One region of the Psychrobacillus sp. FSL H8-0484 genome, then DNA from elsewhere that is predicted to be linked to it. Evidence: riboswitches for the same ligand, from Rfam matches in the RefSeq annotation. Region 1 holds a riboswitch; each other region holds the start of a gene.

Region 1 (2,209 bases):
TCTTTTTCCACCCATTATTAAAATTGCGATGTAGTCCAGATGTGGATATTCTTTCCCTAGCTCATTTCCTAGCTCTGAATGATACGATTCTGCATGCACGATTCCAACGATATGGTCCTCTACTTCTGCTTGTACAATCTCTCTTTTTTTCCGACGAATATATCGTTCAATCTTGTCTTCTTCCATGTTCAGTATTTTCTTTTCGAATTCATCAAAATCAAAATGTTCACTTGAACGAAGTCTTTCCATCATTTTTTCTTCAAATTCTTCCATCGATACTAAAAAGAAGAGTGCGTTTAGTGAATGAGCTTGGTGGTTCTCGTTCTTTTCCCATTCCCATGTATCATACTGCCTAACTAACTCTACAAATTCTGTTATAGCATCTGCTGGTTCCAACAATTCATGTGTAACCAAATATTCATACAATAATGAAGTAGCAGATGTTAATTTACCTTCATTATCTTCCACTAAAACATATCCCCACTCATAATCATTCAAATGTAAAGCAGTTTTGTGGTGATCAAGTAGTTGGATTTTCCCTTTTGCATGATAAAAATCGTTGAGCCTTTTTTCATTTTCCTCATTCGGAGACAAATCAGTAATAAGTAAAAACGTATCTGGATGATCATGTTCCAAAAAGAATTCAATCTCTCGATTAAGAGACGATACCGAATTATATCGCACCTTCACTTGTTTACCGAAAGCAAGTTTTGCTAAAATGCCACATCCTACCCCATCTAAATCATTATGAGACAATAATTTATACATCATCTTCACCTCAAAAGTAGTATGGCTTTTATATGTCAAACTTATTGATAGTAACTGTTGCTTTTTACTTAATCAATGGACAAAGTTAAGAGTAGCAAGCAAATCAATCGATTGAAAATCTAAATATTAATCCTAAAATAAATTAATTGTAGATTTTAATAGGTCAACTATTGCAATTCCATAAGAAAACAGGTACTATTTTTATAATTAAATAATCACTTATTTCAATAACTTTTGAAGTAAGGATAGAGGCGCAAAGACCATCAGTACACAAATGGAGGATAATGAGATCCTGGGACAATTGTGGAAAGGGGAATTTGCCGAAGCGGAAAGAATCTCATTTTTCTTGAAGCTGGTTCTGTTGTTGAATAAACACTGAATTGTCATATAGGAAACTGTATGGAGGGCTATCTTACGCAAAGAAATAATTTATTGTTTCTACTGCAACAACGAGCCCTCGTTGTTGCTTTTTTGCGTTAATTTACTAACTGCCCTTCTCCCTCTGTTTTTAATAAAAAAATATAGGATGTGGAGAAGTAATGAATTTCGGACAAATTTTAACTGCTATGGTAACTCCTTTTGATGAACATGAGGAGATTGATTTCCAAGCTACAAGAAACTTAATTAATTATTTAATCGCTAATGGAACAGAAGGTTTAGTGGTTTCTGGTACAACAGGAGAGTCTCCAACGCTAACAGAAGAAGAAAAGGTCAAGTTATTCAAATTTACAGTGGAAGTAGTAAATGGAAGAATTCCGGTAATTGCTGGAACTGGATCATACAACACAAAAGAATCAATGAAATTAACAAAACTTGCGGAAGATGCAGGTGTCGATGGCATTATGCTCGTTGCCCCATACTATAGCAAACCATCCCAAGAAGGATTATATCAACACTTTAAGACAATTGCGGAGGTCACATCATTACCGATTATGCTATATAATATTCCCGGACGCAGTGTTGTCAACATGTTTGTTGAAACAGTCATTCGTCTTTCCAAAATACCAAATATTGTATCCATTAAAGAAGCAAGTGGTAATTTAGATATAATGGCCGAAATTATTGACCAAACACCGGAAGATTTTTCATTGTACAGCGGTGATGATGGTTTAACGATTCCAGTGTTATCAATAGGCGGAACAGGTGTCATCTCAGTAGCGTCCCATGTTATAGGGAATGAAATGCAAGCGATGATTAAAAATTTCAAAATTGGTAATATCCAAGAGGCTGCTAAGGAACATCGTAGACTACTACCAATAATGAAAGCACTATTTGCTGCTCCAAATCCAACGCCTGTAAAAGCAGCTTTAAATTTAAAAGGCGTCCCTGTCGGTGGTGTCCGATTACCTATGGTTCCTTTAAACGATGAACAACTTAGCGCACTGCAGCAAGTACTAAATGTACAAGAGTAAGTAACTTCATGAAAAATGATTACTTTTTT
Region 2 (2,209 bases), 610 kb from region 1:
AAAGAGATGTTTCACTATTCCCGATTTATCGTGATCCAGAAGAGGAGTTCCTGACATTTTTAGGTCAATTTTATGCCAAGCCAGAACATATTAAACCAAAAGAAATATTTGTTCCGATTAATACAGACTTGCATTTAGCTTCGGAGCTATTACAAATGAAAGTGATTATTCCGCAAAAAGGTACAAAAAAAGATTTAGTTGATTTGGCAGAAAAAAATGCAGTATTAGCATTAAGCGAAAAGTTTCATTTGATTGAAAGACGTGAGGAACGTACGATAGGTGCGGTAGAGGAATTAGGAAATATAATGGGGATTTCAACTCCAAATCGAATAGAAGCCTTTGATAATTCGCATATCCATGGTACGGACGCTGTTTCTGCTATGGTTGTTTTTGTAGATGGAAAAGCGTACAAAAAAGATTATCGTAAATATAAAACGAAGACTGCCGCGAAGCATGATGATTATGGTGCGATGAGAGAAGTTGTTCGTAGAAGATATACAAGAGTTCTAAAAGATCAATTACCTTTACCAGATTTAATCATTATTGATGGAGGGAAAGGACAAATAGAGGCTGCTCGTGAAATCATCGAAGATGAATTGGGCCTAGATGTTCCGATTGCTGGTCTTGCGAAAGATGGGAAGCACCAAACCTCTCAGCTTTTGTATGGAGACCCAATTGACATGATTCCGATGAAGCGTACGAGCGAAGCATTTTATTTACTGCAACGTATTCAGGATGAAGTGCACCGATTTGCTATTACATTCCATCGTCAACAACGTGGAAAGCATACAATAGCTTCTTCGTTAGACGGGATAGAAGGAATTGGACCAAAACGAAAAAAACTATTACTAAAGCATTTTGGATCTTTAAAGAAGATGGAAGCTGCTAGTAAAGAAGAGTTTATAGATGCTGGACTTTCCAGTAAGCTCGCAGACGTTATGATAAATCATTTTCATAAAAATTCGTTGTCTTCAGAATAATGTTGTGTTATGGTTGAAACAATTTAATATTCACTATTCAAAAGTGAAGATAGAGGTGCGAATTAACAAGAGTACTCATCAGGAGGATGAAAAGTTCCTAGGATTGTTGAGAAAAGGGTTATTCGCCGAAATATAGAAAAGCTTTTCCTTCTCTATGTTGGTCCTGCATTTAAGAGATGTAGGATTGTCAGAATTTGATATTCTGGAGGGCTATCTCACATGGACAATTACTTTTTGACCGTGTATGAGACAATGCTTTTCACAATATGTGAAAAGCATTTTTTAATCCTTGCAGATAAAAAAGGGAGATAATGTTCATGAGTAAAATTGTTATGAAGTTTGGTGGTACCTCTGTTGGGACTACAGAAAAAATTGCACATGTAGCTAATCGAATACGCAAAGAAAAAGAAAAAGGTCATGATATTGTGGTTGTCGTTTCAGCCATGGGGAAAACGACAGATGAGTTAGTGAAACTAGCACATGAAATAACGGAAAGTCCCACTAAAAGAGAAATGGATATGCTGTTAACCACTGGAGAACAGGTAACGATGTCTTTACTTGCAATCCAATTAAATGCTTTAGACATTGATGCCATTTCTTTAACAGGTTGGCAAGCAGGCTTACAAACAGACAATGTATATAGAAATGCTCGAGTAGAAAATTTGGATGGCTCTAAAATTCTGAACTTGTTAGAGGAAGATAAAGTAGTCATTGTTGCGGGATTTCAAGGGGTTTCAAGCGATGGAGAAATTACGACGCTTGGTAGAGGTGGATCAGATACAACTGCAGTAGCAATTGCTGTATCAATAGAGGCGGATATTTGTGACATTTATACAGATGTAGAAGGGGTATTTACTTCAGACCCACGATTCGTCCCAAATGCAAGGAAATTAGAGCAGTTGGAATATGACGAAATGCTTGAGCTTGCTAATTTAGGTGCAGGTGTATTGCATCCAAGAGCAGTGGAATTTGCAAAAAACTATAATATTCCATTAAGAGTTCGTTCCAGCTATGTAGAAAATGAGGGTACTATTTTAAAGGAGGAAGTAGACGTGGAAAAAAATTTAGTAGTTCGTGGAGTAGCATTTGAATCGGATATTGTTCGATTAACGATAGAGTACGAAGTTCCTTTTAACGGTTCGTTAGCTTCTATCTTTACTACACTTGCTAATAATCATATAGATGTAGATATTATTGTTCAATCCATTGTAGATGGTGTAAAACCAACT
Region 3 (2,209 bases), 630 kb from region 1:
AGAAAACGGTAGGAGTATTTAATTCTACTTTATAGTTGATTTTTGGTGTGGTCGAGATGGGAAAAGGAATAGCATCTTGGTTTTCCTTAATATTTTTAAAAACAACTACTAAAGCTACTAAGAAAATAATTGAAACCACTAAGAATGGTAACGATTCTTCCATACTGAATAAGAATGAACCAGCACTAAACGCTAATATGCCGCCGCACCCACCCATGAAATTAATAACTCCATTTGCTTTTGTACGTTCTGGTTCAGGGGTAATATCTGGCATTAAGGATATTGTTGGGGAACGGAAAATGGCCATAGATAAATTCATACAAACCATAAAAATGATTAACGTAAGTAAACTAGTATGAAAAGGAATAAGACCATAGAATAAAGCGGTAATGGGGAGACCAATAAGCAAATAGGGCATACGTCGACCGAAACGTGTACTCGTTCGATCACTGCGGTTTCCGATATATGGCTGTAAAAAAAGGGCAAAGTAATTATCAATTGTCATCAGAAAACCAATTAATGCAGTACTTGTAATATAATTATCTAGAAAGAATGGAACAAAGCCGTTATACAATGACCATCCTAAACTTATGCTAAAAAAACCAAAACCTAAAAACCAGATTTTTTTCAACGCAGTTCTCCTTCGAATAACAATTTTTATGAATAAATCAACAGGATTTAATCAGTCGATAATACACTGGCATAACCGAATTCTTTGAAATAACTTAATCCATTAAAAAATGAAGTATACTTTTATATATATGGATTTGCTGAGGGATTGAGTCCTTTATCATACTCGGTCAGAGAAGTGTTTAATCTAGATAGATTGACAGAAAGAAATTGATATTGTAAACTATGAACAATAATTGAATATGACCTCACTTAGTATAGGTGAGGTAGAGGCGCGATATTTAACAGTCTTTAGTGGAGTTTGAGAAGCTATGATGCTAAAGAGAAGGGAATGTCGCCGAAGTTTGTAATATTTCTCCGTATTACTTGCTGGGTCTGTAGTTAAGAACTGCAGGACTGCCGTTATAATCTTCCCGGTTTATAATGGTGTGCTATCTCATTTGGGAAAAGTAGAGGATTTAGGGCAACTATACATATTGCGACCTGAGTTCATCTCAGGTCTTTTTTTGTACAAGTTGTCCTTTTTTAGATTTCATACGCATAGACTGAAAATAAAAGGAGAGTAATAGAAATGAAAAACAAACTATTATTATTATCAATATTTCTTACCGTAATTTTGGTATTAGCAGCATGTGGATCAGACAAAAAGGAAAACAGTGGATCTTCATCAGCTACAGATAAGGACAATACATTTACAGTAGGTTTAGAAGCAGGCTATGCACCTTTTAACTGGACGCAATTAAACGACTCTAACGGGGGCGTGAAAATTGATGGTAACTCAGAATATGCAGGTGGATATGATGTAGAGATTGCAAAAAGAATTGCAGATGGATTAGGAAAAGAATTAGTAATTGTAAAAACAGAATGGGACGGATTAGTACCATCATTAACTTCTGGAAAGATTGATGCAATTATTGCTGGGATGTCACCGACAGAAGAACGTAAAAAGACAATCGACTTCTCTGAGAACTACTACACATCTAACTTTGTAATGGTAGTAAAAAAAGGTGGACCTTTTGAAGGAGCTACTTCTATCCAAGATTTTAGTGGTGCAAAGGTAACTGGACAATTAAATACATCTCATTATGGTGTGATTGATCAAATTGAAGGCGTAAAGAAACAACCTGCATCGGATAATTTCCCTGCAATGCGAGTTGCTCTAGAATCAGGTGTGATTGATGGATACGTATCCGAACGCCCAGAAGGAATTAGTGCTTCTTCAGCCAATGATAAGTTTGCAATGGTTGAATTTACAGACGGATTTGTTGCACCAGAGGAAGAAACAGCGGTTGCAGTAGGACTTAAGAAAAATAGCGATTTAACTGAAAAAATAAATGAAATTTTAGCAAAAATCTCTGAGGAAGATAGACAAGAGATTATGGATGCTGCTATTCAAAATCAACCAGCGGCAGAATAAAGATGAAGTGACACGACACCGGCTGCATCTATTTGCAGTCGGTTTTAATGTTTAAGGAGGAAAAGTATGAGCTTAGAGTGGATTTTATCAATAATAGTAAATAACTGGCCAATGTTCCTTCGTGGAGCAGGTATGACACTTTTAATCTCCATAATTGGTACG
Region 4 (2,209 bases), 380 kb from region 1:
CCAATACAGCCGCAAGAACTGGTAATAATAACTCGGGTTCTATGGCCATTATAATACTTGCTCCAATTGGTAATAAAATCCCGAAAGACCCCCATGACGAACCTGTTGCAAATGCCATAAACGCTGTTAAGACAAATAATAGGAAAGGAATGACCCCAACTGGGATATTGTTTTCCGTTACCAATTTAGCTAAAAACGCACCTGTTTCTAATTCATTGATTAAAAATGACAAAGCCCACGCAAATACGAGTATAAAGATTGCCGGTAGCATAGAGTTAACACCTGTGACTAGAGCTTTCCATACGTTGCTAATGTTTGCACCCGGATTTGTTTTAAACTGACGTAAATACAATAATATAGATAAAGTACTTGCTGTTAATCCTCCGATAAGTAGAGAAAATGGAACATTCATATTTTCAAAAATCACCAGTAGATTAAATTCTCTTCCAGACAGGTTGTAGCCTGTCCAAAACATGGCTAATAGTGTTACAACAACTAATGAAATGATAGGCAGTACTAGGTCAATTACTTTACCATAATTATTTTCCGGGAAATCCCCTTGAAGATCCCCTGGATTTGTTTTCTCCATATCGAATAGTTGACCTGTTTCTAACGCTCTTTTTTCATGTTTTTTCATATCTAATATATCAAAGTCTGTCCATGCAATAAAAAATACAATGGATAGAGTTGCAATTACATAAAAATTCATTGGCGCCATTAACATAAATGCTTGTAAGGGTGTATACTCAGTTATTGCGTGTGTCGTAAAAATAACCCCTAGCTGTGAAATTAAAAAAGCACCCCAGCTGGAAACTGGTGATATCACGCAAACTGGTGCAGAAGTAGAATCGATAAAATAAGCCAGCTTTGCACGTGATACTCTATGTGAATCGGTAATAGGTCTTGCTATTTGTCCAACTGCTAGTGCATTAAAATAATCATCTACAAATATGATGATTCCTAAAAATACAGTAAGTAGCTTTGAACCCCGTCTTGTCTTAATTCTTTTAACCGCCCATGCAGCAAATGCCTCACTCCCACCAGACAAACTAACAAATGCTGTCACAACGCCTAATAACAATATAAAGAGTAATATATAAATATTATGCGTATTTAACCCTTCATCCCAAAAAGAAGTTTTAAAAGATTCCCATAAGAGTGTTAAAGAATCTACAGGAGCAAAACTCTCTACAAGTAATGCAGCGGAAACAATCCCAGCTCCTAATGATAATAAAACCCTTTTTGTGACTAAAACCATAATAATTGCTAATAATGGTGGTACTAAAGAAAAAATTGTATTCTCCAAAACCTGCTCCTCCTCAAAATAAAAAAAGCCACCCTAATTATTATAGGTTGGCTTCTACTATTGAATTTAAGTATTAAAACTTTTATCCATATTTTTGTAGCTCCCCATTTATATAAATCATATAAATGACAGTGTTATTTTTATTCAAAATAACCCCAACTAAATATTGTTTGACCAACCATATCTAATTTCGGCAAAACTTCCTTTCGTATACGATCCTCGGTGTCATCCTACCGTATAGTACTTTTAAGCTCTGCAGCCTCTACCTATTTTATTCATTTACATTATAGTATCAGTAATTTCTATGCATCTTAATATTTTTTATTTTTCTGGCAACGGTAAAGGCACTTCTACAGATGGAGAGTTCCCTTCACCTTTCGTGTAAATATAAGGCACTTGCCCTTGCACTAATCCCATTGCAACCGGAATATTTTGCTCTACGACACTCATTTTGCTTGCCAATGGAACGATAATTTGGACATTTACTTTTATATGGATACTGACCTCTACATACGCATTATTAATACCAAATTCCTGAATGGTTGGCACTACATTTGATTGGACATTTCCGATTACATGAAACCGAATCGGAATTTTAGGACCTAAGTTACCAATGAGTGGAATATTCGTTGCCTGCCCCATCGGCACGAAAAATACAACTCCCCCTTGATCCTCCATCGTTTGCTTGTCATATTCGATGTCATCTAAATAAGGCAAACTCGATAAATTTCCTTGCTCAGCTTGCTCTAAATGCGATTGTACTAAACTATTTGTATCGGATAGAACACGATTAATGATCTCTGTATTAAATTTCGTTGTGACCATATTTGCACTATCGGATGGCACTTCTTCAATAATATCATTTACATCTAATACGTTAGCCGTTCTCGAATTAATGGCTTT

What was found. A riboswitch is a leader RNA that binds a small molecule or an ion and turns the genes downstream of it on or off. The one in region 1 is predicted to bind lysine.
Region 2: another riboswitch for lysine. It lies ahead of MHH81_RS13860 (aspartate kinase); the one in region 1 lies ahead of dapA (4-hydroxy-tetrahydrodipicolinate synthase).
Region 3: another riboswitch for lysine. It lies ahead of MHH81_RS20215 (transporter substrate-binding domain-containing protein); the one in region 1 lies ahead of dapA (4-hydroxy-tetrahydrodipicolinate synthase).
Region 4: another riboswitch for lysine. It lies ahead of MHH81_RS15050 (Na+/H+ antiporter NhaC family protein); the one in region 1 lies ahead of dapA (4-hydroxy-tetrahydrodipicolinate synthase).

The regions. Positions count from the first base shown of each region.
Region 1 covers NZ_JBBOSZ010000001.1:3,456,909-3,459,117, forward strand. Annotated here, with positions in the region: gene MHH81_RS17015 (DHH family phosphoesterase) at 1-768, opposite strand, end outside; lysine riboswitch at 1,007-1,186, shown strand; gene dapA (4-hydroxy-tetrahydrodipicolinate synthase) at 1,308-2,180, shown strand.
Region 2 covers NZ_JBBOSZ010000001.1:2,845,752-2,847,960, reverse strand. Annotated here, with positions in the region: gene uvrC (excinuclease ABC subunit UvrC) at 1-980, shown strand, start outside; lysine riboswitch at 1,023-1,201, shown strand; gene MHH81_RS13860 (aspartate kinase) at 1,298-2,209, shown strand, end outside.
Region 3 covers NZ_JBBOSZ010000001.1:4,084,901-4,087,109, reverse strand. Annotated here, with positions in the region: gene MHH81_RS20220 (SLC45 family MFS transporter) at 1-631, opposite strand, end outside; lysine riboswitch at 890-1,072, shown strand; gene MHH81_RS20215 (transporter substrate-binding domain-containing protein) at 1,202-2,047, shown strand; gene MHH81_RS20210 (amino acid ABC transporter permease) at 2,114-2,209, shown strand, end outside.
Region 4 covers NZ_JBBOSZ010000001.1:3,074,651-3,076,859, forward strand. Annotated here, with positions in the region: gene MHH81_RS15050 (Na+/H+ antiporter NhaC family protein) at 1-1,306, opposite strand, end outside; lysine riboswitch at 1,396-1,579, opposite strand; gene yunB (sporulation protein YunB) at 1,628-2,209, opposite strand, start outside.